One region of the Thermomonas sp. LB-4 genome, then DNA from elsewhere that is predicted to be linked to it. Evidence: riboswitches for the same ligand, from Rfam matches in the RefSeq annotation. Region 1 holds a riboswitch; the other holds the start of a gene.
The links. A riboswitch is a leader RNA that binds a small molecule or an ion and turns the genes downstream of it on or off. The one in region 1 is predicted to bind thiamine pyrophosphate.

Region 1 (14,929 bases):
GACCGCCAACCCGCGCGCGCTGGACGTGGCCTGCACCGTGCTGGACGCGCTGACCCCGGCGCTGCGCGCCAATATCCAGCAGCGCGGCCGCGACGCCATCGCCCTGCTGGAAGCGCTGAAGGCGGAGCTGAACGGCCCGATCACCAAGGTCCAGGGCACCGGCCTGCTGTTCTCCTGCGAGCTGACCAAGCAGTTCAAGGGCTACGGCGCCGGCTCCACCGAGGAATGGATGCGCGAGCACGGCATCGGCGTGATCCACGGCGGCGAGAACTCGCTGCGCTTCACCCCGCAGTTCGCGGTCACCAGGGAGGAACTGGAACTGGTGGTCGCCGTGGTCAAGCGCGCGCTGCTGGAAGGCCCGCGGGTGACCCGCGCCGCGGCCGCCTGAGCCGCGCAGGCCAGCGGCACGACGCAACGGGGCGGCCTCTCGGCCGCCCCGTCTGTTTTTGCGCCGACCATCCCGTTAGGCTGGCGGCATGAAAACCCACGTCGTCGATCATCCCCTGGTCCGCCACAAGCTCGGCAAGCTGCGCGACATCGCCACCGACCCGGTGCTGTTCCGCCAGCTGGCCGGCGAAGTGGCCAGCCTGCTGGCCTATGAGGCCACCCGCGACCTGCCAACCGAACCGGTGACGGTGCAGACCTGGGCCGGCCCGCTGCACGTGGAGCACGTCCGCAGCGAGAAACTGACCCTGGTGCCGATCCTGCGCGCCGGCCTCGGTTTCCTGCCCGGCGTACAGGAGTTGCTGCCGGCGGCGCCGGTCAGCGTCATCGGATTGCGCCGCAACGAGACGACCCATCAACCGGAAGGCTATTACCAGCGCCTGGCCGATCGCATGGACGCGCGTACCGCGCTGCTGATCGACCCGATGCTGGCCACCGGCGGCAGCGCCGCGGCGGCGATCACCCTGCTCAAGCAGGCGGGCTGCCCGCGGATCAAGTGCATCTTCCTGGTGGCCGCACCAGAAGGGCTGGCGGCGCTGGAAGCCGCGCATCCCGACATCGAGGTGTACGTCGCCGCCATCGACGAGCGGCTGGACGAGAACGCCTACATCCGCCCGGGCCTGGGCGATGCAGGCGACCGGCTGTTCGGCACCCCGGTGGATTGAGCAGGGCTCAGCGCAGCGCCAGCCAGAGCCCGGCCAGCGCCATCAGCAGGAACACCAGCCAGGTCAGCGCGGTGCCCCAGAAGCGGCCGAACGAATAGCCGCCGCCGCGCGACAGCCCCTGCGCGTGCAGCACCCGCCCCAGCAGCAGCGCACCGCCGAAGCCCCAGGTCAGCGCGGCAGGCAGCCCGCACAGTTCCAGCAGCGCCAGCACCAGCAGCGCGAACGGCGCGTGCTCGACGAAATTGCCGTGCACGCGGATCCTGCGCGCCAGCACCTTGTCGCCACCGTCGCCAAGGCCGATCTTGTGGGCGTGGCGGTGGCGGGAAATGGGCACCAGCAGGGCCAGCATCAGCAGCACGTGCAGGGCGGCGAACAGCAGGGTGATCTTCGGCATCGCGATGCTCAGGCGGACAGGCTGCGGGCGTGCAGCTCGGGGTATTCGTGGGCGGTACCGAAGCGCCCCTTTTCGTCGCGTACCACCTGCGCCAGCGCGCAGCCCGGGTCATGGGTGAAGAACAGGCGCACGTTGCGCACGAGCTTGTCCTCCAGGAACGCGCGCTTCTCGTCGATCAGCAGCTCGGCGTTGCGGTCGTAGCCCATGGTGATCGGCACGTGCACCCACGGCCGGCCGGGAATCAGGTCGGCGCAGAACACCACCCCGCCATGCGGCTGGCCCTCCACCGTTTCCGGGCCGACGATCTCCGCCAACATCAGCCCCGGCGTATGGCCGTCGCTGTGGTGGAAGCGCACGGTATTGCCCAGCGCCTGCGAGCAATCGCCCTCGACCAGCTCCAACCGTCCGCTAGCCTCCAGCAGCGCGGGCAGCTCGGGAATGAAGCTGGCGCGGTCGCGCGGATGCGGGTGCAGCGCGCGCTGCCAGTGCCGCGCGCCGACCACGAAGGTGGCGTTGGGGAACAGCAGCTCCGGCGCGCGGCCCTCCGCCCACGGCGCCAGCAGGCCGCCGGCGTGGTCGAAGTGCAGGTGCGAAAGCACCACCACGTCGACGTCCTCGTGGCTGAAGCCGGCCCGGCCCAGCGACTCCAGCAGCATGTGGCGATCTTCGACGACACCGTAGCGTTCACGCAGCGCCGGCGCGAAAAACGCGCCGATGCCGGTTTCGAACAGCACCGTCTTGCCGGCAAGCGGGCTGGCAAGCAGCGCGCGGCAGGCAAGGTCGATGCGATTGTGCGCATCCACCGCCATCCAGCGCTCCCACAGCGCGCGCGGCGCGTTGCCGAACATCGCGCCGCCGTCGAGCTTCTGCGAATTGCCCAGGATCGACCAGAGTTTCATCGCTGCAGTGTACGCCGCCCGCCCTCCGGGGGGCAGCGCCTGAGGGGGCGATCAGGGCTGCGCCAGGATCGCCGCCTTGCCTTCCGGATAGCGCGGGTCGCTGCCGCCGCGCAGGAGGTTGCCCGCGCGCACCCACTCCACCGTCTGCAGGTTGCCCCAGACGTGGCTGGAACCGCGGCCGCCCTCGGCTTCCGCCGGCGGCAGTTCGACGGTGTGGCCCATCGCCCGCAGCGCCGCCGCCACCTCGGCGGAAATCGCGCCGCTCTCGGCATCGATCACGTCCGGCAGCCACTGGTGGTGGTAGCGCGGCAGCGCCGCCACCTGCTGCGCGTCCAGCCCGGCATCAAAGCCGAGGATGCCCAGCAGCACCATGGTGATGATGCGGCTGCCGCCGGGCGTGCCCAGCACCACCACCCGGTCCTTCGATTCCATGAAGGCCGGGGTCATCGAGCTGAGCATGCGCTTGCCGGGCTTGGGGGCGTTGGCTTCATAGCCCATGACCCCGAAGGCGTTGGGCGTCCCCGGCTTGAGGGCGAAGTCGTCCATTTCATTGTTGAGCAGCACGCCGGTGCCGGGCGGCACCAGCCCGGAACCGAACAGCAGGTTCACCGTCTGGGTGGCGGCCACCCGGTTGCCTTCGGCATCGATGATCGAGAAGTGGGTGGTCTCCTCGTCTTCCAGCGGCGTGGGCTGGCCCGACAGCAGGTTGCTGGGGGTGGCCTTGGACGGATTGATGGTGGCGCGCAGCCCGGCGGCATAGTCGGCGCTGGTCAGCAGCCGCTGTGGCACCCGCACGAAATCAGGATCGCCCAGGTAGAAGGTGCGGTCGCGGAAGGCGCGACGCATCGACTCCACCACCAGGTGCACGCGCTCGGCCTCCGGCATCGCCTTGACGTCGTACGGCTCGAGGATCTGCAGCATCTGCGCCAGCGCGATGCCGCCCGAAGACACCGGCGGCGCGGTGGTGATGTCCCAGTCGTGGTAGCGGAAGCGGATCGGCTCGCGCTCCTTCACCGAATACCCGGCCAGTTCATCCAGCCGCCACTGCCCGCCCTGCGCGTTGACGCCGGCCACCAGCTTCTTCGCGGTGGTGCCGCGGTAGAAGCCGTCGAAGCCCTGGGCCGCAAGCCGCTGCAGGGTGGCGGCCAGGTCAGGCTGGCGCAGCAGGTCGCCCTCGGCGATCGGCCTGCCGTTCGGCGAAAACACCGCGCGGGTGCCGGGGTAGCGGTCCATCACCTTGCGCTTGGCCGCGTAGCCGCGCGCCATCCGCCCATACACGGGGAAGCCGTCGCGGGCGATGCGGATGGCCGGCGCCAGCGACTGCGACAGCGGCAGGCGGCCGTATTTTTCCGCCACGTGCACCAGCATCGCCGGCAGGCCGGGGATGCCCGCCGCCCACGGCCCGTTCTGCGCGCGGTCGCGGTCCAGATTGCCGTCCTTGTCGAGGAAGCGGTCAGGCGTGGCCGAGGCGGGCGAGGTCTCCCGCGCGTCCACGAACACGTCGCGCCCGCTCTTCGCATCGTGCAGCAGCCACAGCCCGCCGCCGCCAAGGCCGGAGCTGATCGGCTCGACCACGGACAGCGCCGCCGACACCGCCACCGCCGCGTCGAAGGCGTTGCCCCCCTTGCCGATCACCTCGATGCCGGCATCGGTGGCCAGCGTATGCGCGGACGCGATCGCCGCGCCGGGCGGGTGCGCGGCCGGACCGGCGGGAGCGGCGGTGGACGCCAGCGGCAGCAGCAGGGCGAACAGCAGCGACGCGACACGCTTCATCATTCCGTTACTCCTTGGGCACGCAGCCCGGCCAGCTTGGCCAGCAGCTGCTCCTGCGATTCCGGATGCTCCGGATCGGGGTCGATGCATTCCACCGGGCAGACCGCCACGCACTGCGGCTCGTCGAAATGGCCCACGCACTCGGTGCAGAGCGCGGGGTCGATCACGTAGATCTCCGGCCCCATCGAGATCGCCTTGTTCGGGCAGACCGGCTCGCAGACGTCGCAGTTGACGCAAAGCTCGTTGATCTTGAGCGACATGGGGTTCCATCGTGCCGGGCAAGGCCCGGGGCACCTGGCCGAACCGCGCCCGCCGTGCGGGCGCGGGGCGCCGGGCTTACTTCGCTTCTTCGAAGATGTAGTTGACGCCGGCCGGCTCGACCGCCGCCTTGACGCGCTCGCCCAGGATCGGGGTGCCGATGAAGACCACCTTGACGCCCTTCATGGTGCCCGGCGCGACCTGCTTGAACGCGGTCTCGATCATCTCGACTTCCTTCTCCGGCGCCGGCGAGGCGAACACCAGCATGTTGCCCTCGGTGATGCCGCGGCCCAGGTCCGTTTCCAGCTTCTCCAGCTGGCGCTCGTACTTGCCGCCGAAGTCCTCGGTATCGGCCTTGGGCAGGAAGTACACGAACGGGCTGTTGTTGATGCCGGCCATGTGCGGGGTCAGCTTGTACTGCAGGTAGGGCACCCAGTCCTTCTGCTCGCTGCTGGTCGGCAGCGGAACGGCGGCAACGGCCTCGGTTGTGGGGGCCTCTTCCTTCTTGCAGGCGGTGAACGGCAGCGCAAGGCAGGCTACGACGAGCAGGCGAGACAACATCTTCATGGGCTTTCCCCGGTGCATGGCAGTGGCGATGGATACAACGTCGGAGTGTGGCGTGCGGATCATGTCGACCCGCCCCGCCATTGCGCCTCGAGCGCCGCCGCGACCGCGGCGGGCACGAAGCCGGACACGTCGCCGCCAAGCCGCGAGATCTCCCGCACCAGCGACGACGAAATGAAACCGAATTGCTCGGCCGGGGTCAGGAACAGCGTCTCGACCTCCGGGATCAGGTGGCGGTTCATGCTGGCCATCTGGAACTCGTACTCGAAATCCGACACCGCGCGCAGGCCGCGCAACAGCACGCCGGCGCCGCATTCGCTGACGAAGTGCGCCAGCAGCGAACCGAAGCCGCGCACCTCCACGTTGGGGTGGTGGCCAAGCGCTTCGCGCGCCAGCGACACCCGCAGGTCCAGCGGTAGTGCCGGCCCCTTGGTGGGGCTTGCAGCCACGCCGACGACGAGCCTCTCGAACAGCGGCGCCGCCCGGTTCACCAGGTCCAGGTGGCCGTTGGTGATCGGGTCGAAGGTGCCGGGATAGACCGCGATGCGGGCCGCCGCGCTCATGTCGTCAAGGGTTCGCCGCGTTCAGGATGCCCGGAAGTGTAACCCGCCGGTACAGGGCATAGCGCACGTCGCGGGTCGCGCTTTCGCGATGCAGTGCCCAGTCCGCGGGCAGTTGCGGCGCGTGCCCGGCCGGACTTTCCACGTACATCCACGCGTCCGCCGCCAGCCGGGCCGGCAGCAGCGCCAGCACCGCCGGCCACAGCCCGGCCGCGAACGGCGGATCGACGAAGGCGATGTCCCACGGCTCGGCGGCGTCCTCGCCCAGGAAGGCCAGCGCATCGCCACGCCGCACCGCCACCCTGCCCTGCGCATCCAGCCGCGCCGCGGCATCGGCCAGTGATTGCGCCAGCGCGCCGTCGGCCTCCACCAGCTGCACATGCGCCGCGCCGCGCGACGCCGCTTCCAGCCCCAGCGCACCGCTGCCGGCAAACAGGTCCAGCACCCGCGCGCCCGGCAGCACCGGCTGCAGCCAGTTGAACAGGGTTTCGCGGACGCGGTCGGAGGTCGGCCGCAGGCCGGGCCGGTCGGGCACCGGCAGGCGCGTGCCGCGCCACTGCCCGGCGATGATGCGGACGCTGCCGACGCCGCCCGCAGGCTGCTTGCCAGGGCGCGCGTTCATCGGGGCGAATGGGGGGCGGGTGCTAACATGGCCGCCATTCTCCGACATTCCCACGGCCTCATGGTCAGCTGGTTCCGCCGCAAGAAACCCGACGCGCAAACTCCCACGCCGGAAGCGGCCCAGCCCCCTGTTCCGAATGCCGCCGCGGCCGAAGCGCCGCTGGTTGCCGAGCTGTCGGCGCCTGCGCCGCTGCCGGAACCCGAGGTCGTCGAAGTGGCGGCTGCCGGACCTGCGCATGCCGAACCCGCAGCCGCCGGCAAGCCCGGCTGGCGCGAGCGCCTGCGCGGCAGCGCCTTCGCGCGCAGCTTCAGCGGCCTGTTCTCGCGCAACCCCAAGCTCGACGACGAGCTGCTGGACGAGATCGAAACCGCCCTGCTCACCGCCGACGTCGGCGTGACCGCCAGCACCGCGCTGGTGGAATCTCTGCGCAAGCGCATGAAGGCGCGCGAGTTCGCCGATGCCAACGCGCTGCTGCGGGGGCTGCGCGCCGACCTGGTCGCGCTGCTGCTGCCGGTGGCGCAGCCGCTGCAGATCGACGCGACGAAGAAGCCCTTCGTGCTGCTGACCATCGGCGTCAACGGCGTCGGCAAGACCACCACCATCGGCAAGCTGGCGCGCCGCTACAAGGACGAGGGCCGCAGCCTGATGCTGGCCGCCGGCGACACCTTCCGCGCCGCCGCGGTCGCGCAGCTGCAGGCCTGGGGCGAGCGCAACGGGGTGGCCGTGGTGGCGCAGGGCCAGAACGCGGATGCCGCCTCGGTGGCGTTCGATGCGCTGCAGGCGGCGAAGTCGCGCGGCGTGGACGTGCTGATCGCCGACACCGCCGGCCGCCTGCACACCCAGGGCGGCCTGATGGACGAGCTGGCCAAGGTGGCGCGCGTGCTGCGCAAGCTGGACCCCGAGGCGCCGCACGAAGTGCTGATGGTGATCGACGGCACCACCGGCCAGAACGCAATCAACCAGGTGCGCAAGTTCAACGAGAAGATCCCGGTCACCGGCCTGGTGGTCACCAAGCTGGATGGCACCGCCAAGGGCGGCGTGGTGTTCGCGCTGGCCCGCGAGTTCGGCATCCCGATCCGTTACGCCGGCATCGGCGAGCGCCCGGAAGACCTGCGCGTGTTCGACGCCGAGGCCTTCGTCGATGCGCTGCTCCCGGCCGAACTGGGGCGGGCCTGACCCGGCCGCGTGCGCCGCTGCGCACGCCCGCGCAGCGTCAACGGCCGATGCCACATGATGGGGCGCAATGGACGCCACCGCTGACCCGATGAAGCGCGCTCCGGGCGCGATCCCACGCAGGACCTTGCTGCGGCGGCTGCTGCGCATCGCGGCGGTCCTCATCGCCCTGCTGCTCGGCTTCCTGCTGCTGGCCGGCTGGCTGCTGCAGCCCGGGCGCGCGGGCGCGACGCTGTTGTCGCTGGCCGGCAATGCGCTGGGCCTGCAGCTGCGCGCACAGGGGGTCGACTACCGCCTGCGCGGCACCCCCCAGCTGGTGCTGCGCGAAGTGGAAGCCAGGCGGCCCGGCGACAGCGCCGCACTGCTGAAGGCGCGGCGCGCGTTCGTCTCGCTGCCCTGGCGCACGCTGCGCACCCGCGGCGCCGACCTGACCGTGCAGCGCATCGAGCTGGACGCGCCGGTGCTGGATGTCCCCGCCCTGCAGCGCTGGCTGGCCACGCGCCCGCCCGGCGGCGAAACCCGCATCCCCGCGTTGACCGACGGCCTGCGCGTGCGCGAAGGCCGCATCGACAACGACGACTGGCGCATCGACGGCCTCGACATCGACCTGCCCGCATTGCACCCGCAGCGCCCCCTGCGCGCGCAGGTGCGCGGCCGCTACAGCGATGCGCCGCTGTCGATCCCCGCTGACCTCGCCATCACGGTGACCCATCCGCAGCGCCTGCTGTCCGGCTTGCCCACCGGCGTGGCTGGCGTGGGCACGCTGACCCTGGCCGGTGCCGGCTGGCGGGTGCCTGCGCAGGTGTATCTGGCCGGGCCGCTGCGGCTGGGCAAGGACTCGGCGCTGATCAAGCCGGCCAAAGTCGGCATCGCCGGGCGCTACCGCTCGGGCTCCACCAACGCGCCGTTCCGGCTGGGGCTGCATGGCCCGATGGCTTTCAACAACGCGACGTGGCGCTTCGTGCCGGTGACGGTGGTGCTGGACGGCGATGGACAGGTACCGGACGCGCGGGCGCGCGGCAGCGTGTCGGCGGGCCGGCGCCTGCGCCTGCACCTCGACGGCGCACTGGCAGGATGGCCGCAACAATGGCCCGCGCTGCCGGCGCCGCTCTCGGCATCCACCTCGCCGCTACCGTTCGCGCTGGACTACAACGGTGCGATGGCATTTTCCGACGCCGCTTCGCTGTCGCTGCGGCGCGATGCCACCGCGCTGGATGCGCGCTTCCGCCTGCCCGAGGTGCTGGCATGGCTGGATGCAGGCAACCACGGCTCGCCGCTGCCGCCGCTGGTCGGCACCCTGTCCGCGCCCAAGGTCGAAATCGCGGGCGCGACGCTGGAAGGCGTGGAGTTGGAGCTGGGCGAACAATGAGCGCGCGCGCATCGGCCGCCCGAGATCGATCCGGCCAGCACCCGGCGGCAGACCCTTCGCCCACGCAGCCAGCGCACGGCCGCGTCGATGGCGAAATCGCCGCGCGCCTGCTGGCATGGTTCGACCGCCACGGCCGCATGGACCTGCCTTGGCAGCATCCGCGCACGCCGTACCGGGTCTGGCTCAGCGAGATCATGCTGCAGCAGACGCAGGTGTCGGTGGTGACCGGCTACTTCAACCGCTTTGTAAGCGCCCTGCCCGACCTGCCGGCGCTGGCGCGCGCGCCGCAGGACGAGGTGTTGGCGCTATGGTCGGGGCTGGGCTATTACGCCCGCGCGCGGAACCTGCACGCGGCGGCGAAGCTGTGCATGGAGCGCCACGGCGGCGACCTGCCGCGCGACCTCGACGCGCTCGTCGCCCTGCCCGGCATCGGCCGCAGCACCGCCGGCGCGATCCTGACGCAGGCATGGGGCGATGCCGCGCCGATCCTCGACGGCAACGTCAAGCGCGTGCTGTGCCGGCTGTTCGGCATCGATGGCTGGCCGGGCACGCCAGCGGTCGAAAAGAAGCTGTGGTCGATCGCTGGATCGCTGTTGCCGGGTGCGCGCCTGGCCGACTGGACCCAGGCGCAGATGGATTTCGGCGCCACCCTGTGCACCCGCGCCAACCCCGCCTGCGCGATCTGCCCGCTGCAGGACGCCTGCACTGCCCGCCGCGAGGGACGCATCGCCGAACTGCCCGCCGCCAAGCCGGGCAAGCCGCTGCCGCAGCGCGAGACGCAGATGCTGATCGCACAAGATCCCGAAGGCCGCGTGCTGCTGTGGCGGCGCCCGCCGACCGGCATCTGGGCCTCGCTGTGGTCGCTGCCGCAGCATGAAGGCGTCGATGAGGCGCAGGCGTGGTTCCAGCGCCACCTCGACGGCGACTTCGCCGGCGCGCGCGCCCTGCCCGCGCTCGACCACGGCTTCACCCACTTCCGCCTGCGCATCCACCCGCGGCTGATCGCCGTCAACGGCCCGCGCGCGGCCATCGGCGATAATGCCGACCTGCGCTGGGCAAACCGCGCGGAACTCGCCGCGATCGGCCTGCCCGCGCCGGTGCGGAAACTGCTTCAGGAGCAAACGGAATGACCCGCAAGGTGCACTGCGTGGTGGACGACATCGACACCGACGGACTGGACTTCCCGCCGTGGCCGGGCGAAGCCGGCAAGCGGGTCTTCAACGAGGTCGGCAAGCCGGCCTGGCAGCGCTGGCTGGCGCACCAGACCATGCTGATCAACGAGAACCGGATCTCGCCGATGAACCCCGAACACCGCGCTTTCCTGGAAGCGCAGATGGTGAAGTACCTGTTCGAGGGCGGTGCCGCCAGGCCCCCGGGTTACGTGCCGGAAGCCTGAGCCTCGGCTTTCTCGCGCAGCGCCTTCTCGGCCGCCCGCAGGGCCTTCACGTCGAGCGGGCGGATTTCCTGGATCAGGCAGCTGAGCTGGTTGCTGCCGGGAGCGACCACCTTGTCGAACGTGGAAAGGGTCATCCCGCTGAAGGACGACAGGCCGAGGAACGGCGAGCCGCTGCTCCATTGCAGGCAGGGCCCGGACAGGCGCAGCAGCCAGCTTTCGTTGGGCCGCATCTGCAGCACCACGTGCTGGTCGTCGATGCGATCCCAGCCCATCGGGTCGACATAGCGGATCTGGTTCACTGGGGCGCCGGCATGCTGCTGGTACAGCGCCAGCCGTTCGGTATCGCTGAGCCGGCCGGTGGCGCAACCCGCCAGCCCCAGTGCAAGTGCCGCGGCAACCATCGCTTTCATGGCGTTCTCCTGACCGGTGGATAGCGCCATCCTCCCCCACCGATGCGGAACGCCTGCTTAGCGGCTCCAGCCGGGCCTGCGGCTGCCGCGCGGGAAATGGCTTGCCCAACCGGCCGGCGATCCGTATCATGCGCGGCTCGCAACACAGCATGGCTCGGTAGCTCAGTTGGTAGAGCAGGGGATTGAAAATCCCCGTGTCGGCGGTTCGATTCCGTCCCGAGCCACCATTGCAACGCCCAGTCCTCGTCCGGCTGGGCGTTCTGCTTTGTGGACATCCGCCGGCCGCCGCCCGCGCCGGAGCGAGGGCCGCCATGACCGCCAGCAACCATTCCCTGCACGGCTGGGACAGCGACCAGATCGCCCTCTATCGCCCCCGCCTGGAGGATGCGGACGTGGCCGCAGTGCTGGCGCGCTTCCCTGAACTGCACGGCCCGGCGCAGATCCTCTGGCGCAGCCCGCGCCCGTTCTCAGCGGTGGCACGGGTCCGCACCCCGGCGGGCGAGGTCTTCGTCAAGCGCCAGCACCAGCGCGTGCGCACGCTGGCGGCGCTGGGCGAGGAACACGCCCTGCTCCAGCACCTGCGCAGCCGCGCCATCCCGGTTCCGCGGGTGCTGGCCGACGCGGCCGGCATGACCGCGATCCCCGCCGGCGAGTGGGTGTACGAAGTCCATGCACCGGCCGCCGGCCTGGATCTCTACCGCGACACCCCCTCGTGGACGCCGCTGCGCGAGCTCGGCCATGCCCGCCACGCCGGCCGCATGCTGGCGCGCCTGCACCGCGCGGCGGCGGACTTCGACGCGAGGCAGCGCAGCGCCACCCTGCTGGTCGCCCGCGACGACGCCCTGCGCGCGCCCGACCTGCATGCAGCCATTGAAGCCCAGACCGCCTGGCGCCCCGGCCTTGCGGCCTACCTTGCCGGCCGCGACGGCTGGCGCGAGGAACTCGCCCCGCTGGCGGCGCGCCACCGCAGCCTGCAGCCGCGCCTCGCCGGGCTGCCGCGGCTGTGGACGCACGGCGACTGGCATGCTTCCAACCTCTGCTGGGCCGGCTCGGACGCGGACGCCGAGGTGGCCGCGGTGCTCGATTTCGGCCTGTGCGCCCCGACCTTTGCCCTCTACGACCTGGCCACCGCCATCGAACGCAACGCCGTGGCCTGGCTGCAACTGGAGCGCGGGATGGACGCGGCCCACCCAGACACGGCACGCGCGCTGGTCGGTGGCTATGCCGAAGTGCTGCCGCTGGCGGACGCGGAGCGGGTCCTGCTGGCCGACCTGCTGCCGCTGGTCCAGATCGATTTCGCGCTGTCGGAAATCGACTATTACCAGGGCGAGTTCGGCGCGCGTACGCAGGCGGACCAAGCCTGGGAAGGCTTCCTGCTGGCCCATGCGGCCTGGTTCGAAACGCCGCCAGGACTGGCTTTGCTGGCGGCGATCCGCCCACCGGCCTGAGCAGCGTCTGGCCCCCCGCCGCCTTTCATGGTCCAATTGGCGACTGAAGCGGGGGTGCCCGGCGTTGCCGGGCTGAGAGAGTCCCTTGGAACCTGATCCGGTTTGCACCGGCGTAGGGAGCTTGATTGGAACAGCCATGTCCCGCGCGGACGGCTGTTCGCCGTCGCTTCGCTCTCCCCCCTGAGACGACGACGATGAAATCCCTGCGCACCGCCCCCCTGCTGCTCGCCCTGCTGCCGTTGTTGGCCACCGCCGCGCCGGCCGACGAGGCCGACGGCCAGTCGAAGATCACCCGCCTCGCGCCGGTTCGCGCCACCACCGATGGAGACGACAAGCCGCGCGACGCCGGCATCGATGGTTGGGGCACCGCCACGCCGCGCGACACGCCTGCCGCGGTCCGTGTGGTCGGGCGCCAGCAGCTCGACGACCGCCAGGTGCGCACCCTGAGCGAACTGGCGCGGGAAGACGCCTCGCTGGGCGACAACTACGCGCCGGTCGGTTACTACCAGAACATCGCCATCCGCGGCTTCGCGCTGGACGCCGGCACCGGCTACCGCGCCAACAACCTGGCCATGACCGGCGAGCAGGCGATCGCGCTGGAAGACAAGCAGCAGGTCGAAGTGCTGAAGGGCCTGGCGGGTGTGACCGCGGGCGTGATGGAACCCGGCGGCGTGGTGAACTTCGTCAGCAAGCGCCCCGCCGAGGTGCGCGACCTGGCGCTGGGCACCGACTCGCGCGGCTCACGCTACGTGGCCGTGGACGTGGGCGGCTGGCTCACCCCCGGCTTTGGCCTGCGCGCCAACGTGGCGTGGGAGGACATGCAGTCGCACGTCCGCCACGCCGACGGCCGGCGCAATTTCTACGCGCTGGCCGCGGACTGGAAGATCGCGGCGGGCACCACGCTGGAGCTGGACGGCAATTACCAGACCAGCGCGCAGCGCTCGGTCTCGGGCTACCAGCTGCTGGGCGGCGTGGCGCTGCCGCAGGACCCGGATCCCAGCCTGATGCTGGGCTACCAGCCGTGGCAGCAGCCGGTGTCGATCCGCGCCAGCAACACCAGCGCGCGCCTGCGCCACGCCCTGGGCGAGGACTGGACGCTGCGCGTGGCCGCCGGCCGCAGCCGCAGCGTGATCGACGACAACGTGGCCTTCGCCTACGGCTGCTGGTACGTGGATGCCTGCTGGAGCGGCAGCCCGCCCTGGTACTTCGCGCCGGACGGCAGCTACGACATCTACGACTACCGCAACCCGGACGACACCCGCGTGGGCGACAACGCCCGCGCCAGCCTGGAGGGCCGCTTCCAGACCGGCGGCGTGGCGCATGCGCTCACCTTCGGCGCAAGCGCCTTCCACCGCAGCATCGACCGCCATCGCAACGTCAACGAATACGTGGGCAGCTGGAACATCGCCGATGGCGATCCGCCCGCCTTCGCGCCTTCGCCGGAACAGATCGGCCCCAAGGTGCGCCGCCTCGACAGCTGGCAGCGCAGCGGCTTCGCGATGGACCGCCTTGATCTGGGCGACCGCTGGCAGCTGCTGCTGGGCGCGCAGCTGGTGCGCCTGCACGAACGCGCCCGCAACAAGGCCGGCGCGATCGAGCGCGAGACCCGGCTGTCCGAAACACTGCCGCAGGCCGCGCTGCTGTGGCAGCCGGACGCGGCGACGCGCGTCTACGCCAGTTTCAGCAAGGGACTGTCGCTGGGCAAGGAAGCCCCCTACTGGACCAGCAACGACGGCGCGATGCTGGCGCCGCGGATCACCCGCCAGCTGGAAACCGGCGTGAAGTACCGCTGGAACGACCGGCTGGACGTGGACGCCAGCCTGTTCCGCATCCGCCAGCCCTATCAGTACGCGCAACCGGACGCATCGGCCGCCGGCTTCACCTTCGTCGAGCGCGGCGAGGAGGTGCACGACGGGCTGGAGCTGTCGGCCAACGGCCGCCTGACCGAGGCACTGGGCGTCAATGCCAGCGTGGCGCTGCTGCGCGCGCACGCGCAGGACACCGGCAACGCCGCATTCGACGGCCAGCAGGTGGTCAACGTGCCGCGGATGCGCGCCAGCCTGCACCTCGACTACGCGCTCCCGGCGATGCCGCAGCTCGCGCTGCTGGCCGGCTGGCGTCACGCCGCGGCCAACCCGGCCACCCCGGACGGCGCGGTGGAAGTGCCCGCCTACGACGTGTTCGACGCCGGACTGCGCTACCGCGGGCAGCTGCGCGAGCGCGCGTTCGTGGTGCAGCTGGGCATCGACAACCTGTTCAACCGCCGCTACTGGCGCGACACGGGCAGCTCGCTGGGCGACAACTACCTGTTCCCGGGCGCGCCGCGGCTGGCGCGGCTGACGGTTCGCGTGGGCCTGTGATCACCTTCCACGAAACCGCCGCGGCGGTGCTCAGCGCCAGCGCCGTGTGGCTGACCACGCGGCGCAGCCCCTGGTGCTTCCCGGTCGGGTTGCTGTCGGTTTCGGTCTACATCTGGGTGTACGCCGGCGCGCGGCTGTATTCGGAGGTGCTGCTGCAGTGCTTCTGGGTGGTGATGCTGGTGGCGGGCTGGCTGCGCTGGCTGCGAAACCTCGACGCCACTGGCCACGTTCTGGTGGCGCCCCTTGCCGGGCGCTCGGCCGGCATCCACCTGCTGGCGGGGTTGGCCGGCGGGCTGGCGCTGGGCTACACCATGCACACCTACACCAACGCCTCCCTGCCCTGGCTGGACGCCATGCTCACCGCGTTCAGCCTGGTCGGGCAGTTCTGGCAGAACCGACGCCACGTCGCGGCGTGGTGGATGTGGATCGCGGTGGACGTGGTCTACATCGGCATGTTCGTGAACAAGCAGCTGTTCGTCACCGCCGTGCTCTATATCGGCTTCGTGGGGCTTGCCGCCAAGGGCTTGCGCGATTGGCGGCGGGCGGCGCGACAGCAAACACGCGCGGGAGCCGCCGCGCAGGCGACGTCGGGCT
Region 2 (14,929 bases), on a different contig from region 1:
CGCGGCGCCTCCAGCAGCGCGGCGGCTTCATCGAGATTGGGGGTCAGGCAATCGGCCAGCGGCAGCAGCTCGCGGCGTAACGCCGCCACCGCGTCGGCGCGCAGCAGCCGCGCGCCGGAGCTGGCGATCATCACCGGGTCGATGACGACCGCGGGGGCGCCATGCTGGCGCAGGCTGGCCGCCACCGCTTCGATGATCGCCGCCTCGGCCAGCATGCCCAGCTTGACCGCGCGCACCGGCTCTTCCTCGAACACCGCATCGATCTGGTCGCGCACCAGCAGCGCCGGCAGCACCTGCAGCGCGCGCACGCCGCTGCGGTTCTGGGCGGTGACCGCGGTGATCGCGGTGGCGCCGCGCACGCCCAGCGCGGCAAACGCGGCCAGGTCGGCCTGGATGCCGGCGCCGCCGCAGCTGTCGGAGCCGGCGATGCTCAGCGCCAGCGGCTTCATGCGCGGCCCCGCGTAGCCCGCAGCCAGTCGCGGGTGCGCGCGTCGGGATCCGTGTGGCGGGTGATGTCGCTGACCATCGCCACCGCGTCGGCGCCGGCGTCGAAGCAGCCCTGCGCACGCTCCAGGGTGATGCCCCCGATCGCCACCAGCGGCAGCGGGCCGATCCGCCGCTTCCACTCGCCGACGCGCGGCAGGCCCTGCGGCGGCCATGGCATCCGCTTCAGCGTGGTCGGATATACCGGACCCAGCGCGATGTAGTCAGGCGCCTGCGCCAGCGCGCGCTCCAGCTCGGCATCACTGTGGGTGCTGAGGCCCAGCCGCACGCCGCGCCGCCGCAGCGCCGGCAGGTCGGCGCCGTCCAGGTCCTCCTGGCCTAGATGGACGAAGTCCGCACCGGCGTCCAGCGCCAGCTGCCAGTGGTCGTTGACCACCAGCTGCGCGGCCCGGGCGCGGCAAGCCGCCAGCGCGGCACGGATCTCCGCCAGCAGGCATCCGCCGGCCGCGTCCTTGATCCGCAGTTGCACCAGCTTCACTCCCAGCGGCAGCAGGCGCTGCACCCAGGCCGCGCTGTCGACCACAGGGTAGAACGGATCGAGCCGGCTCATGCGCGCCAGGCCTGGCCGATGACCGGCGTGGACGGCTCGGCGAAGTCGCGCACCGGCATCGGCCCCGCGGCATGCGCGGCGTGGCCGGCGCGCACCGCATCGGCGAACGCGCGCGCCATCCGCGCCGGGTCGGCGGCCAGCGCCACCGCGGTGTTCGCCAGCACCGCGTCGAAGCCCAACTCCATCGCCATCGCCGCGTGCGAGGGCAGGCCCAGGCCGGCGTCGACCACCAGCGGCAGACCGGGAAAGCGCGCACGCAGCGCGCGCAGCGCGAACGGATCGGCCAGCCCGCGGCCGCTGCCGATCGGCGCGCCCCACGGCATCAGCACCCGGCAACCAGCCTCCAGCAGGCGCTCGGCCACGCCGAGGTCGGCGGTGGTGTAGGGGAATACCTGGAAGCCCTCGTCGCAGAGGATCCGCGCCGCTTCCACCAGCCCGAACACGTCCGGCTGCAGCAGCTCGCCTGCGCCCAGCACCTCCAGCTTGATCCAGCGCGTGCCGAACAGCTCGCGCGCCATCCGCGCGGTGGTGACGGCCTCCTTCACCGAATGGCAGCCGGCGGTATTGGGCAGCACCCGCACGCCGAGGCCACGGATCAGCGCCCAGAACGCCTGGCCGGCGCCGGCCTGCGCGTTCTCGCGGCGCAGCGACACCGTCACCACGTCGCAGCCGGCGCCGCGCACCGCTGCGGACAGGACCGCCGGCGAGGGATAGCGGGCGCTGCCCAGCCACAGCCGCGAGCCCACTTCGATGTCGTACACCCGCATCTCAACCTCCCTGCATCGGGGCGAGGACTTCCAGCGCGTCGCCGTCCCGCAGCGCCTGCGCCCCGCGCTGGCCGGCGGGCACGAACACGCCGTTGAGGGCGGTGGCGACATGCGCCCCGCGATAGCCCAGTTCCAGCAGCGCCTGCGCCAGCGTGGCGGCTTCGACGGCGCGCGTTTCGCCATTGACCTGCAGCTGCATCACGCCGCCTCCAGCAGGCGCGCGGCGGCCTGCCGCGCCAGCGCCGGGGCCAGCAGGTAGCCGTGGCGGAACAGCCCGTTCAGATGCCAGCGGCCGTCGCGCCGCTGCAGCCGCGGCAGGTTGTCCGGGAAGGCCGGACGCAGGCCGTGGCCCAGCTCGAGGATGCGCGCCTCGGCCAGCGCCGGATGCAGCGCGTAGGCGGCGTTCAGCAGTTCCATCACCGCGCGCGCGCTGGGCGCGCCGGCATCGTCGCTTTCCAGCATGCTGCCGCCCAGCATGCAGCGACCGTCGCCGCGCGGCACCAGATAGTGCATGCCGCGCGGGTGCAGCAGCCGGATCGGGCGCGAGAAGCGCACCCCGTCGCTGTGCAGCAGCAGCATTTCGCCGCGCACGCCGCGCAGCTCCGGCAGGCGGTCGCGGGCGGCGTAGCCGCGGCAGTCCAGCAGCGTGCGGCCATCGTCCGGCTGCGCGCGCGCATCGACACCGCAACGGACTTCCACGCCCAGTTCCTGCACCCGCACCGCCAATGCCGCCAGCGCCGCGCGCGGATCCAGGTGCGCTTCGTCGGCGAAGAACAGGCCCTGGCGGAAGCGCCCGGCCAGTTCCGGCTCCAGCGTGGCCACGCCATCGGCGTCCAGCCGGCGGTAGTTGTCGCTGCGCTGGGCAAAGGCTTCCAGCTCGCCGGCATCGCGCGCAGCGGCCAATACCAGCGTGCCGTTGCGGACGGTGCCGGGGTACTGCCGCGGCCACCAGTCCAGCGCCTGCCGGCCCAGTTCGGCCACCAGCGGTTCAGCGCTGACGCATTCGCACCACGGCGCCAGCATGCCGCCGGCAAAGCGGCTGGCAGCCTCGCCGCCGGGCTGCGCGCCCAATTCCAGCACTTCCACTTCGGCACCCGCCTGCGCCAGTTCCAATGCCGCCGCCAGGCCGGCCACGCCGGCGCCGAGCACCCGCACGCGCGCGCTCACGGCGCGGCGTCCACGTACAGCTCGCCCCCGCCGGCGATGAACTCCGCCGCCTTCGCCTGCATCCCGGCATCGGCCTCGCCGCGCAGCTCGTGGCTGAGCTGCATCGAGCAGAACTTCGGCCCGCACATCGAGCAGAAGTGCGCGCTCTTGTGCGCGTCCTTGGGCAGGGTGGCGTCGTGGTAGGCGCGCGCGGTGTCGGGGTCCAGCGAGAGGTTGAACTGGTCTTCCCAGCGGAACGAAAAGCGCGCCCGCGACAGCGCATCGTCATGCGCCTGCGCGGCCGGATGGCCCTTGGCCAGGTCGGCGGCGTGGGCGGCGATCTTGTAGCTGATCACGCCGGTCTTGACGTCGTCGCGGTCGGGCAGGCCCAGGTGCTCCTTGGGGGTGACGTAGCAGAGCATGGCGGTGCCGAACCAGCCGATCATCGCCGCGCCGATCGCCGAGGTCAGGTGGTCATGGCCGGGCGCGGCGTCGGTGGTCAGCGGGCCCAGGGTGTAGAACGGCGCGTCGCTGCACGCTTCCAGCTGGCGCGTCATGTTGTCGCGGATCCTGTGCATCGGCACGTGGCCGGGGCCTTCCACCATCACCTGGCAGCCCTTGTCCCACGCCACGCGGGTGAGCTCGCCCAGGGTGTCGAGTTCGGCGAACTGGGCGGCGTCGTTGGCATCGGCAATGCTGCCGGGGCGCAGCCCGTCGCCCAGCGAGAAGGACACGTCGTAGCGGCGCAGGATGTCGCAGATCTCGTCGAAGCGTTCGTACAGGAAGTTCTCGCGGTGGTAGCGCAGGCACCAGCGCGCCATGATCGAACCGCCGCGGGAAACGATGCCGGTGACGCGCTTCGAGGTCAGCGGCACGTGCGCCAGCCGCACGCCGGCATGGATGGTGAAGTAGTCCACGCCCTGCTCGGCCTGCTCGACCAGGGTGTCCTTGAACACCTCCCAGTCCAGCCTGGCCGGGTCGCCGCCCACTTTTTCCAGCGCCTGGTACAGCGGCACCGTGCCGATCGGCACCGGCGCGTTGCGCAGGATCCAGCCGCGCAGGTTGTGGATGTTGCGGCCAGTGGACAGGTCCATCACCGTATCGGCGCCCCAGCGGATCGCCCACACCAGCTTTTCCACTTCCTCGGCCACCCCGGACGACAGCGCCGAATTGCCGATGTTGGCGTTCACCTTCACCAGGAAGTTGCGCCCGATCACCATCGGCTCGAGTTCCGGATGGTTGATGTTGGCCGGCAGGATGGCCCGGCCTTTGGCGATTTCCTCGCGCACGAATTCCGGCGTCACCAGCGCCGGCAGCGCCGCACCGAACGACTCGCCTGCCGCCAGCCGCTGCTTTTCCTCGTCGCTGGCGGCGATGCGGCCAAGGTTTTCGCGATGGGCGGCGTAGACCATTTCCTCGGTGACGATGCCGGCGCGGGCGAACTCCAGCTGGGTCACCGGCTGGCCCTCGTTGCCGCGGCGCAGCGTGCGCGCCGCCGGGCAGGCCGCGACCAGCCGCTCGCCGCTGGCGAAGCCGTTGTCTTCAGGGCGCAGCGTGCGTCCTTCGATGGTTTCGAAGCCGCGCGCCGCCAGCCAGCTCTCGCGCAGCGGCGACAGCCCGGCGGCAAGGTCGATGGCGGCGCCGTCCTCGGTATACGGGCCGGAGGTGTCGTACAGGTGCAGGCGCGGCGTCTGCGGGTCGTCCAGTGCGATCTCGCGCAGCGGCACGCGCAGGCCGGGGTGGCCGGGGGGCGACAGATAGACCTTGCGCGAACCGCGGATCGGGCCGGTGGTGACGGCGCCCGGACGGGCGGGGGGTGCTTGCATGTGGATCTCCTCCTCGTGAAGCGGCGGGAGATCCGGGATTGACGATGCAACGGCAGGCAGTGCCGGTGGCACTGCGCGTGTTCTTCCGTTCCTACGCCGGCATGACCCGGATCAGGTGCAAGGGTCAGCTCGACGCTTTCTCAGCCCCGTACGGGGCTCCCCTCGGAATGGCCGCAGCATCCGCGGGCACGCCGATGCTGTCAAGCGATGGCCGGGGCGAGGTGGTAGATGCGGATGCCCGTCGGCAACACCGCGGGCGTGGGCGGTCGCAGCCGGTCAAACCAAACGGAAGTTGAACGCGCAATCGTTCCATTGATGCAACGCTCAGAACTTACCGCGCGGTCAGCAGTCAGAGAATGCGACTGCTAGAATCGAGGCCATGAGGGAAACCATGACGTCTACCGCGCTTGTCGCCAACAACCTGCCGATCCCCAGCGCCATCGGCTCGCTGGAGGCCTACATCAGCGGCGTGCACCAGATCCCGGTGCTGTCGGTCGAGGACGAGCAGCGCCTGGCCCATCGCCTGCGCGAAGACAACGACATCGCCGCCGCGCAGGAACTGATCCTGTCGCACCTGCGCTTCGTGGTGCACGTGGCCCGCGGCTACAGCGGCTACGGCCTGCAGCTGGGCGACCTGATCCAGGAAGGCAACATCGGCCTGATGAAGGCGGTCAAGCGCTTCGACCCGACCGTCGGCGTGCGCCTGGTCAGCTTCGCGGTGCACTGGATCCGCGCCGAGATGCACGAGTTCATCATCAAGAACTGGCGCATCGTGAAGGTGGCCACCACCAAGGCGCAGCGCAAGCTGTTCTTCAATCTGCGCAAGAGCAAGACCCGACTGGGCTGGCTCAACGCCGAGGAAGTGCGCGCGGTGGCCAAGGACCTGAACGTCTCCGAGCGCGAAGTGCTGGAGATGGAATCGCGCCTGTCCGGCCGCGACATCGGCTTCGACGCGCCGGACGATGCCGACGACGACCACGCCCCGCCGGCGCCGGTGAGCTATCTGGTCGCCCATGACGGCGACCCCGCCGCCGCCTACGAATCCGCCGACAGCGAAGCAGACCAGCTGGACGTGCTGCGCGAAGGCATGGCCCGCCTCGACGCCCGCTCGCGCGACATCATCAAGCGCCGCTGGCTGGACGCCGACAGCAAGGTCACGCTGCAGGAACTGGCCGACGAATACGGCGTCTCCGCCGAGCGCATCCGCCAGATCGAGGCGAACGCGCTGAAGAAGATGAAGGCGCTGTTCGCGGCGTAAGCGCGCTTCGCCATCGACGCAACACCGAACGGCCCGGAGCGATCCGGGCCGTTTTGTTGTTTAGACTCGCAAAACCACCGAACAACCCCGCTAACCATGACCCAACGCAATCGCGTCGATTTTTCTGCATTCAACGAGCAAGCCGACCTGCCCTTCCAGCTGAGACTGAAGGACTTTGAGCTTGCGATGCAAGATATTTATGATTTCTTCCACGACGTGAATGCCGCCCTAATCGACAAGGGCTTGCAACGGATGGACGACATGTTGCGGCCCGCCATCATGTCCGGTCTGCTGTCCGACATGCTCACTGCTAGCGTGGCGCGCCACTCCAGAACGCTGACCGAGAACAAATACTTCAACGGTCACCCTGATCTGCTCGTGAAAGGCGTGTACGCCGACAATGCCGTGAAGTCCGGCACGGAGGGCGTCGAAATCAAAACGACTCGGAAATCCGGCGGCGCGGTCGATACTCATGGCGCGCGCGACCAGTGGATGTGTGTTTTCGTCTATGTCATCGACGACAAAACCGAGCCGGCCAATGCGCGGAAGCCGATGGCATTCACCGAGGTCTATCTCGGTAAAGTCGTGCAAGAAGACTTCAGAAAGAATGCACGCGGTGAACTCGGAACCAGAACAGCAACGCTCCACAAAGAAGGCGTTGCGAAGTTGCGATCCAACTGGATCTACAGGCTTCAGACCTGAAGCTTAGCCAGCTTCGGAAGAGCCGTTTGCGCAAGACGGAAGTATTCCGGGTCACGCTCAACACCAATGCTCGCATAGCCCACCGCTTCCGTCGCAGCCAAGGTTGACCCCGAACCCGCGAACGGATCGCAAACTATTCCTCGCCCAAGCGGAAGGGATGCACGCACGAGCGTTCGCAGGAACTCCTGTGGTTTCAGACTGGGATGAGGCGCAATGGATCGTTCACGTCCCCGCGTTGGGGCTGAAGCAATGACATCTCCGAAAGGTTTGTCATCGGATGGCCGGCGAAACCCACCCGTTCCCCATTTCCGGAGATTGTCCTGAACCCGGCCCTCCAACGGCTTGCGGAAAGTCAACCACGGCTCCCACATGGAGCGAGGCATCACACTGACATCGGGAAACTCCTCATGCGCGCCCTTCGGGCGATCTCCCCCTCGCATGGTCATGACCAGGCGGATGATCTCGCCCCTGCGCTCCAATCCCGCCTTCGCAAGCGCGGTGGAGACGACATGGGAAAGCAGCGGGTTGGACGCCACGACCACATTCGCGCCGGGCACCAACGCACGCAGAAGCAATTTTCCCCATTGCAGGAAGAACTCCTCCAGCGCGATGACATCCTGCGGCGAAAGTACGGTGAATCTTGGCAGCGGCGTGCGTTTAGCACCGTCGAACGAAGGCGGTATCCGCCACACACCGCCTTTCCCACCACGCAGCTTGGCTTGTTCAGTATCGCTGTATTCGATCAGACCATAAGGCGGGTCTGTCACCACTGCATGCAATGAACAGGCATCGCGGGCACGCAACCATTCGAAGCAATCGGATCGAACGAGTAGCGATGAGCCATAACGGAAGAGTTCAGGGCTGGTGCTTGTAGATGCCTTGTTCTGTTCGAACGGATCGAATTGTGAAGCATCGAACAGATCGTCATGCAGGCGATAGACGCCGCGCTCGCTACGAACGAAGTAACGTCCGGCATTAAGATTCAAGTAAGAGCGGATCGAAGAGGCGGGTGTTGGCCCGATCGTATCGTTCACAGCTTCGACGATGTCCTTGACGGATGCTCCCTTGGGTCTTGCCGAAAGCGCGCGAATGATGGAGTCGCGTACTGCACCGGGCATTTGCTTCATGAGTGGGCTGCCATTTTCATTCTTAAAGAGAGAATAGACGTCAAGACGTCTTTATTCAATGGAGCCAGAGCTTGCATCGTGCTGGTCTCATCCGATGCGAATGAATATGTACTGCACACCAATTTCTTTCCTCAGTCCCGCGGCCGCGCCACCGGCAACCGCCAGCCGTGGCGCAGCGCCATCCAGCGCAGGCCGAAGCAGGCCAGCGCGCCGGCGACCATCGCCGGATGCTGCGGCAGGTGCAGGGCCGAGGCCAGCGCGACCACGCCGCCGCCGGCCAGCGCGGCCACCGCGTACAGCTCGGCCTGCAGCACGACGGGCGTGCGCGCCACCAGCACGTCGCGGGCGATGCCGCCGCCGATGCCCGTCACCATCCCCAGCAGCATCGCCGCGAACGGCGACAGCCCGAACGCCAGCGCCTTGCCGGTGCCCAGCACCGCGAACAGCGCCAGCCCGGCGGCATCGAACAGCTGCACCGGGTTGCGCAGGCGCTCGATCGCGGCGGACCAGCGGAACGTGACCAGCCCGGCCAGTATCGCGGTGACCAGGTAGCGCCAGTCGGCCAGCGCGGCCGGCGGATGCGCGTCGATCAGCACGTCGCGGATGACCCCGCCCGACACCGCCGCGGCGCAGGACAGCACCAGCACGCCGAACAGGTCCAGCCGCTGGCGTACCGCCAGGGTGCCGCCGCTGAGGGCGAACACGAAGGTGCCGATCAGGTCGAACACGAGCAACAGGGTGGACATGGGATTGGGGTTACTCCGCCGCCGGCCGATCGCGGCCTTCGCCCAGGATGATCCGCGCCCCGCGCTGGTAGCTCCAGTAGGCCCACCACCAGTTGAGCAGCACGACGAGCCGGTTGCGGAAGCCGATCAGGAAGAACACGTGCATCACCAGCCAGAACCACCAGGCCAGCAGGCCGGAGAAGCGCAGCGTGCCGAGATCGACCACCGCCGCCATGCGGCCGATGGTGGCCAGGTTGCCGTAGTCCTTGTAGGCGAAAGGCGGCGGCAGCACGCGGCCGGCCAGCCGCGCGCGGATGACCTGCGCGACATAGCGACCCATCTGCTTGGCCGCCGGCGCCACGCCGGGCACCGGCCTGCCATCGGCGCGTGCCAGCGCGGCGAGATCGCCGGCGACGAAGATGTCCGGATGCCCCGGCACGCCGAGATCGGGCCGCACCTGCACGCGGCCGGCGCGGTCCAGCGGCACGCCCGGCATCGCGCCCAGCGGTGACGCCGCCACGCCCGCCGCCCAGACCACCGTCTTCGCCGGGACGAAGGCATCGCCCAGCGCGTAGCCGTCCGCGGTGATGTCCTTGACGGGCGTGCCCAGCGACACTTCCACGCCGAGCCGCTCCAGCTGCCGCCTCGCCTTCTCCGACAGCGCTTCCGGAAACGCCGCCAGCACGCGCGGCCCGGCCTCGACCAGGCGCACGCGCGCCGTCGACGGGTCGATGTTGCGGAACTCGTTCTTCAGCGTGTGGCGGGCGATCTCCGCCAGCGTGCCGGCCAGTTCCACGCCGGTGGGCCCACCGCCCACGATGGCGAAGCTCAGCCACGCCTGGCGTTCGGCGGGATCGGTCGCCGCTTCGGCGCGCTCGAACGCCAGCAGCAGCTTGCGCCGCAGGTCCAGCGCATCGTCCAGGGTCTTCAGCCCCGGCGCGTGCCGCGCCCAATGCTCGTTGCCGAAATACGCATGGGTCGCGCCGCTGGCCACCAGCAGGAAGTCGAAAGCGAGCGCGCCACCGTCGTCGAGGGCCACGCGCCTGGCACCGGGATCGATGCCGGTCACCGTGGCCATCCGCACTTCGACGTTCTTCTGCCTGCGCAGGATGTGCCGCAGCGGCGCGGCGATGTCGGGCGCGGACAGGCCGGCGGTGGCGACCTGGTAGAGCAGCGGCTGGAACAGGTGGTGGTTGCCGCGATCGACCAGCACGATCTCCACCGGCGCCGATGCCAGCGCGCGCGCCGCCCACAGGCCGGCGAAGCCGCCGCCGACGATCACCACGCGCGGCCGGGTCGCCATCGCCGCGGCGTCAGCCCAGCTGCGCCGCGAGCAGCGCTTCCAGCTGCTGCTGGTCGGCGGCGAACTTGCGGATGCCTTCCTCCAGCTTCTCGCGGGCCATGGTGTCCTCGTCGTGGCGGGCGCGGAAGCCGGCCTCGTCCAGCGCCGCCGGGGGCGCTACACGTCCGCCTTCCTCGTCCAGCGCACGCGCCACCGGCGCGTTCGAGCGCTCCAGTTCGGCCAGCAGGTCGGGAGAGATGGTCAGCCGGTCGCAGCCGGCCAGGGCCAGTACCTGCCCGGTGTTGCGGAAGCTGGCGCCCATCACCACGGTGTCGTAGCCGTGCTGCTTGTAGTACTGCCAGATGCGCGTGACCGACCGCACGCCGGGGTCGTCCTGCGGCGCGGCTGGCGGCGCCATGCCGTTGGCCAGGTGCCAGTCGAGGATGCGGCCGACGAAGGGCGAGACCAGGTACACGCCGGCCTCGGCGCAGGCCACCGCCTGCGCGAACGAGAACAGCAAGGTCAGGTTGCAGTGGATGCCTTCGCGCTCCAGCCGTTCGGCGGCGCGAATGCCTTCCCAGGTGGCGGCGATCTTGATCAGCAGGCGGTCGCTGCCGATGCCGGCATCCGCGTACAGCCGCACCAGCCGGTGCGCCCTGGCCACGGTGGCCTCGGTATCGAAGCTCAGCCGCGCGTCGACCTCGGTGGACACGCGGCCGGGGATCAGCTTGACGATCTCGCTGCCGATCGCCACCGCCAGCCGGTCGCAGGCGTCGCCCACCGGATCATCTCCGCTGGCCGCCGCCGCGCTGGCGGCCAGGTGCGGGGCATACGCGGGCAGCGCCGCGGCCTTCAGCAGCAGCGAGGGATTGGTGGTGGCATCCATCGGCATGAAGCGGGCGATGGCCTCGATGTCGCCGGTATCGGCGACCACGGCGGAATGCGTGCGGAGCTGGTCGAGCTGGGATTTCACGGACGATCCGGTGCTGCATGGGGACGCCGCATTGTAGGACCGCGACCGCGAAGGGTCAGTACAGGTCCAGCGGGTCCACGTCCAGCGACCAGCGCACCCGCCGCGCCTCCGGCGCCGCGTACAGCGCGGGCACCGCCCCTTCCAGCGCAACGTGCAGGGCGGCGCGTGCCGGCGCGGCCAGCAGCAGCTGCGAACGCACGTAGCCGGCGCGGCGCGGCATCGGCGCCGGCAACGGGCCATGCAGGTCGATGCCGCTGCCCTCCAGCAGCGTCTTCGCCAGCTGCAGGAACTGCAGCGGCAGTTCCGCCTGCTTGGCCTCGGCGCGCAGCAGCGCAAGGTGCGCGAACGGCGGAAAACCGGCCGCTTCGCGCAGCGCCAGCTCGCCGTCGGCAAAGGCGTGATAGCCGCCGCCCACCAGCGTCTGCAGCAGCGGATGCTCCGGGTGGTGGGTCTGCAACAGCACCGTGCCGGGACGGTCCGCCCGGCCGGCGCGGCCGGCCACCTGGATCAGCAGCTGCGCAAGCTTCTCACCGCTGCGGAAATCGGCCGAGAACAGGCCCTCGTCGATGCCCACCACCACCACCAGCACGAGGTTGCCGAGGTCGTGGCCCTTGGCCAGCATCTGGGTGCCGATCAGGATGCCGGGGCGGTTGCCCAGCGCATCGAAGTGCTTCTGCAGTCCATCGCGCTGGCCGGTGCTGCCGCGGTCGATGCGAATCACCGGCACGTCGTCGAAGCGAGCCTGCAGCTCGGCCTCGATCCGCTCGGTGCCGTTGCCCTGCGGCTGCAGCCCCAGGCTGGCGCAGTCCGGACAGGCCGGCGGCGACGGCCGGCGGTGGCCGCAGTGGTGGCACTGCAGGCGCTTGCCGTGGGCGTGCACGGTCATCGCGGTGGGCCGCTCGGGGGTGCTGCAGCGCGGGCAGTGCGCGCTCCAGCCGCAGTCGTGGCAGAGCAGCACCGGCGCATAGCCGCGGCGGTTGCGGAACACCAGCACCTGCCCGCCGCCGTCCAGCGCCGCGCGGATCGCCGCCAGCGCCTCCTCGGACAGGCCGGCATGCAGCGGCCGCTTGCGCACGTCCAGCACCCGCACCTGCGGCGGCCGCGCGTCGCCCGCCCGCTGGCGCAGGCGCAGCAGCGCGTAGCGGCCGGACTGCGCGTTGTGCAGCGTCTCCAGCGACGGCGTGGCGCTGCCCAGCACCACCGGCACGGCCAGTGCGCGGGCGCGCACGATGGCGAAGTCGCGGGCGTGGTAGCGAAGGCCGTCGAACTGCTTGTAGCTGCCGTCGTGCTCCTCGTCGACCACGATCAGGCCGGCCTCCGGCAGCGGCACGAACACCGCCGAACGGGTGCCCACGATCACCCGCGCCTGTCCGCTGGCGGCGGCCAGCCAGGTCGCGGCGCGCTCGCTGTCGTTCAGGCCAGAATGCAGCGCGTGCACCGGCACGCCCAGGCGGGTGCGGAAGCGCGCCAGCGCCTGCGGCGTCAGGCCGATTTCCGGCACCAGCACCAGTGCCTGCCTGCCGCGCGCCAGGCAGTCGGCGATCGCCTGCAGGTAGACCTCGGTCTTGCCGCTGCCGGTGACGCCGTCGAGCAGGAACGGGGCGAAGCCGGCGGCGCCGCGGATCGCGTCGATCGCGATCTGCTGCTCGGCGTTGGGCGCAAAGGCAGCGGAGGAAACGGGGGCGGGTTCACTTCCACGCGGAACTGAACCCGATCCCGTTCCGGTGGTTTCCAGACGCACCACCAGTTCGCGCTCGCGCAGCGCGCGCAGCGGCGTGCGCCAGCCGGGCGCGGCAACGTCCAGCCAATCCTCGTCGCGCAGGATCTGCAGCAGTTCCGCCAGCGCCCTGGGCCGGCCGGGGCGCATTGCCGGCAGCGCGGTGCGGCCGGCTTCGTTCAGCGCCCAGCCGTAGCGGGCCATGTCCGGCAGCGGCTCGCCGCGGCGCAGCGCCGCCGGCAACGCGGCGGCCAGCACCTCCCCCAGCGGCGCATGCAGATAGCCGGCCAGCCAGCGCAACGAGGCCAGCAGCTCACCCCGCAGCAGCGGCGCCGCATCCGGCGCGTCCAGGGCGGCGCGCAGCTCGACGCCCGGATCCGCCTGGCCATGGCCGACCACCAGCCCGCAGACCTCGCGCTGGCCGAACGGCACCCGCAGCCGCGCGCCCACCGCCACCAGCGCGGCGTCCACGCCGGGCGGCGGCAGGTAGTCGAACAGACGCGGCAGCGGCACCGGCAGGGCCACGCGCAGGATCGCGGGAGCAGTCATCCGGTCAAGTCTAGCCCCGGCGGCCATCGTTCAGCTTGCGGCGCACACCTGACCCCGCGCTCACCTCTTCCATGCAAGTGGCTGTTATTGCAGGAAAAGGAGGCTTATCCACATCGACTGTGGATAAGTCTGTGCATGGGGCCCGTCCACTGCTGCGCAAGCGCCGTCCCAGCGTCCTTTGGTTCAGCTGGACAAAAAATCGCCACATTCGGATTTTCTTTATCAATCAATTACTTGACCGTGGAACACGGTACCGGGCAGCGCTCCCGTTAACGTGGAACCCAGCTTTGTGACCGTCTCTTCACGGCTGTGCACAACTGCTCCGCCCGCAGCCCGCGCCGGTGCTGGCGGAGCCACCGTGGCAGAGGGTGTCAAGCCATTCCGCGCCGGGGCGTGGAAGGGCATTTGTGTGGGCCAGCGCACGGAATTCCGCGCAAGCGGCTGTTTCTGCCCGGAAAACCCCGGTTATCCCCACCACCTGTGGATAAGCCTGTGTGCGACGCCGGGAAGACCTACCGCAAGCCAGCAGCAGCGCCCCCTGCGTGATGCTGGTCAAATTTTCATCGCTGCATCGATGCCTTTCAAAATCAAACAGTTGCGCCAAGCCTGCGCGGCCCGGAAAACGCCGGTGGCCGGTGCTGCCGGCGTTGCCGCCCGCCCCATGCCGCTGTGCACAACTGGCGCGGCTGCGCCGACCATGCGCTCGCTGAAGCCTGCCCGTCCGGCGTCGCCAGCAGGCGGCCGGCGCCGGAAGCGGCCGCTATAAGATGGATGGGTGCCGATTGCCCCGACATGACCAGAGCCAGTCCTCCTGCCCCTCCATCCGCGGCGGTGGCCGCGTTCCTGCGTGGCCTGGATCGGCGCGCCCGCCTGCTGGCGCTGGTGCAGTGCGGCGATGCCGTCGCGGCGACGCGCGCGCTTGAGGCGGCCGGCCGGGTCTTCGCCGGCGAGGCCGGCCAGTGGCCGATCGCGCAATGGCCGCGGCAGTACTGGCGGCTGCTGCTGAGCGCGCCGACCATGCGGCAGACGGCGGGCACCGCGGCCGCCGGCCCGCTGCCCGGGATCGCGCGGCTGCCGCCCCCGGTGCGGGCAGCCCTGCTGCTGCATCTGGTGGGCGCCCTGGAAGATGCCGATGCCGCTGCGGCGCTCGGGATCGAGGTCGAGGCCTACCAGCTGCGCATCCGCGATGCGTTGCCGCGCGACGCGCTGGGCCAGCCCGACCTCGACGTCTGGCGCGCTTGGCGCGCGGCCGCGCAGCGGGCGCTGGACGCCTTGCCCGACGCCGCGCCTGCGGCCGGCGCGGCGTCCGCTGCCGCGACGCCGGCCGAACAGCCTGCAGCCACTGCGCGCCATCGGCGGCGCCTGCGCTGGCTGTGGCTGGGGGTGGCGCTGTGCGTCGTCGCCCTGGTGGGCAGCTTTTTCCTGCACCCGCGCGGCCGCGAGCTGCTGGATCACTGGCGCAATCATGTGCAGGTGGCGCCGCTGCCCCCCGCCGCTGCGCCCAAGGCACGCTTCGACCCCACCGATCCGGCCCTGCACCCCGATCGCGACCTGCTGGCCGAGCCGGGCACCGTGCAGCTGGCCCTGCAGCTGCCGCTGCTGGCCTGGCTGGCGGTGGAGGCGCCCGACGCGCTGCCGGCGCCGCCGTTGGCCGCGTCCTTCGCGGACACCGCCTCGGCGGCAGCTGCCGAGCCGGCCGCGGTCACCCGCCTGTCCGAGCGCATGCGCGCCTGGGACCGCCTGTCGCCGCTGCAACGCGCGCAGCAGCGCGGCGCGCTGGCGGAATGGCAGGCTCTGCCGGCC

Region 2: another riboswitch for thiamine pyrophosphate. It lies ahead of thiC (phosphomethylpyrimidine synthase ThiC); the one in region 1 lies ahead of SPK54_RS10030 (TonB-dependent siderophore receptor).

The regions. Positions count from the first base shown of each region.
Region 1 is NZ_JAXOFT010000015.1:392-15,320, reverse strand. Features, by position in the region: gene SPK54_RS10110 (aminotransferase class III-fold pyridoxal phosphate-dependent enzyme) at 1-388, shown strand, start outside; gene upp (uracil phosphoribosyltransferase) at 477-1,109, shown strand; gene SPK54_RS10100 (MAPEG family protein) at 1,117-1,503, opposite strand; gene SPK54_RS10095 (MBL fold metallo-hydrolase) at 1,512-2,402, opposite strand; gene ggt (gamma-glutamyltransferase) at 2,454-4,178, opposite strand; gene SPK54_RS10085 (YfhL family 4Fe-4S dicluster ferredoxin) at 4,175-4,435, opposite strand; gene SPK54_RS10080 (hypothetical protein) at 4,512-5,000, opposite strand; gene coaD (pantetheine-phosphate adenylyltransferase) at 5,060-5,560, opposite strand; gene rsmD (16S rRNA (guanine(966)-N(2))-methyltransferase RsmD) at 5,565-6,179, opposite strand; gene ftsY (signal recognition particle-docking protein FtsY) at 6,240-7,355, shown strand; gene SPK54_RS10060 (hypothetical protein) at 7,423-8,721, shown strand; gene mutY (A/G-specific adenine glycosylase) at 8,718-9,851, shown strand; gene SPK54_RS10050 (oxidative damage protection protein) at 9,848-10,117, shown strand; gene SPK54_RS10045 (DUF6491 family protein) at 10,099-10,527, opposite strand; tRNA gene SPK54_RS10040 (tRNA-Phe) at 10,679-10,754, shown strand; gene SPK54_RS10035 (phosphotransferase) at 10,839-11,975, shown strand; TPP riboswitch at 12,016-12,111, shown strand; gene SPK54_RS10030 (TonB-dependent siderophore receptor) at 12,170-14,335, shown strand; gene pnuC (nicotinamide riboside transporter PnuC) at 14,332-14,929, shown strand, end outside.
Region 2 is NZ_JAXOFT010000029.1:2,202-17,130, forward strand. Features, by position in the region: gene thiD (bifunctional hydroxymethylpyrimidine kinase/phosphomethylpyrimidine kinase) at 1-449, opposite strand, end outside; gene SPK54_RS12425 (thiamine phosphate synthase) at 446-1,054, opposite strand; gene SPK54_RS12430 (thiazole synthase) at 1,051-1,821, opposite strand; gene thiS (sulfur carrier protein ThiS) at 1,823-2,020, opposite strand; gene SPK54_RS12440 (FAD-dependent oxidoreductase) at 2,020-2,988, opposite strand; gene thiC (phosphomethylpyrimidine synthase ThiC) at 2,985-4,793, opposite strand; TPP riboswitch at 4,865-4,966, opposite strand; gene rpoH (RNA polymerase sigma factor RpoH) at 5,173-6,051, shown strand; gene SPK54_RS12455 (hypothetical protein) at 6,148-6,753, shown strand; gene SPK54_RS12460 (DNA methyltransferase) at 6,744-7,880, opposite strand; gene SPK54_RS12465 (trimeric intracellular cation channel family protein) at 8,012-8,626, opposite strand; gene SPK54_RS12470 (NAD(P)/FAD-dependent oxidoreductase) at 8,637-9,908, opposite strand; gene tal (transaldolase) at 9,919-10,860, opposite strand; gene SPK54_RS12480 (primosomal protein N') at 10,916-13,126, opposite strand; gene SPK54_RS12485 (hypothetical protein) at 13,679-13,825, opposite strand; gene SPK54_RS12490 (DUF3106 domain-containing protein) at 13,919-14,929, shown strand, end outside.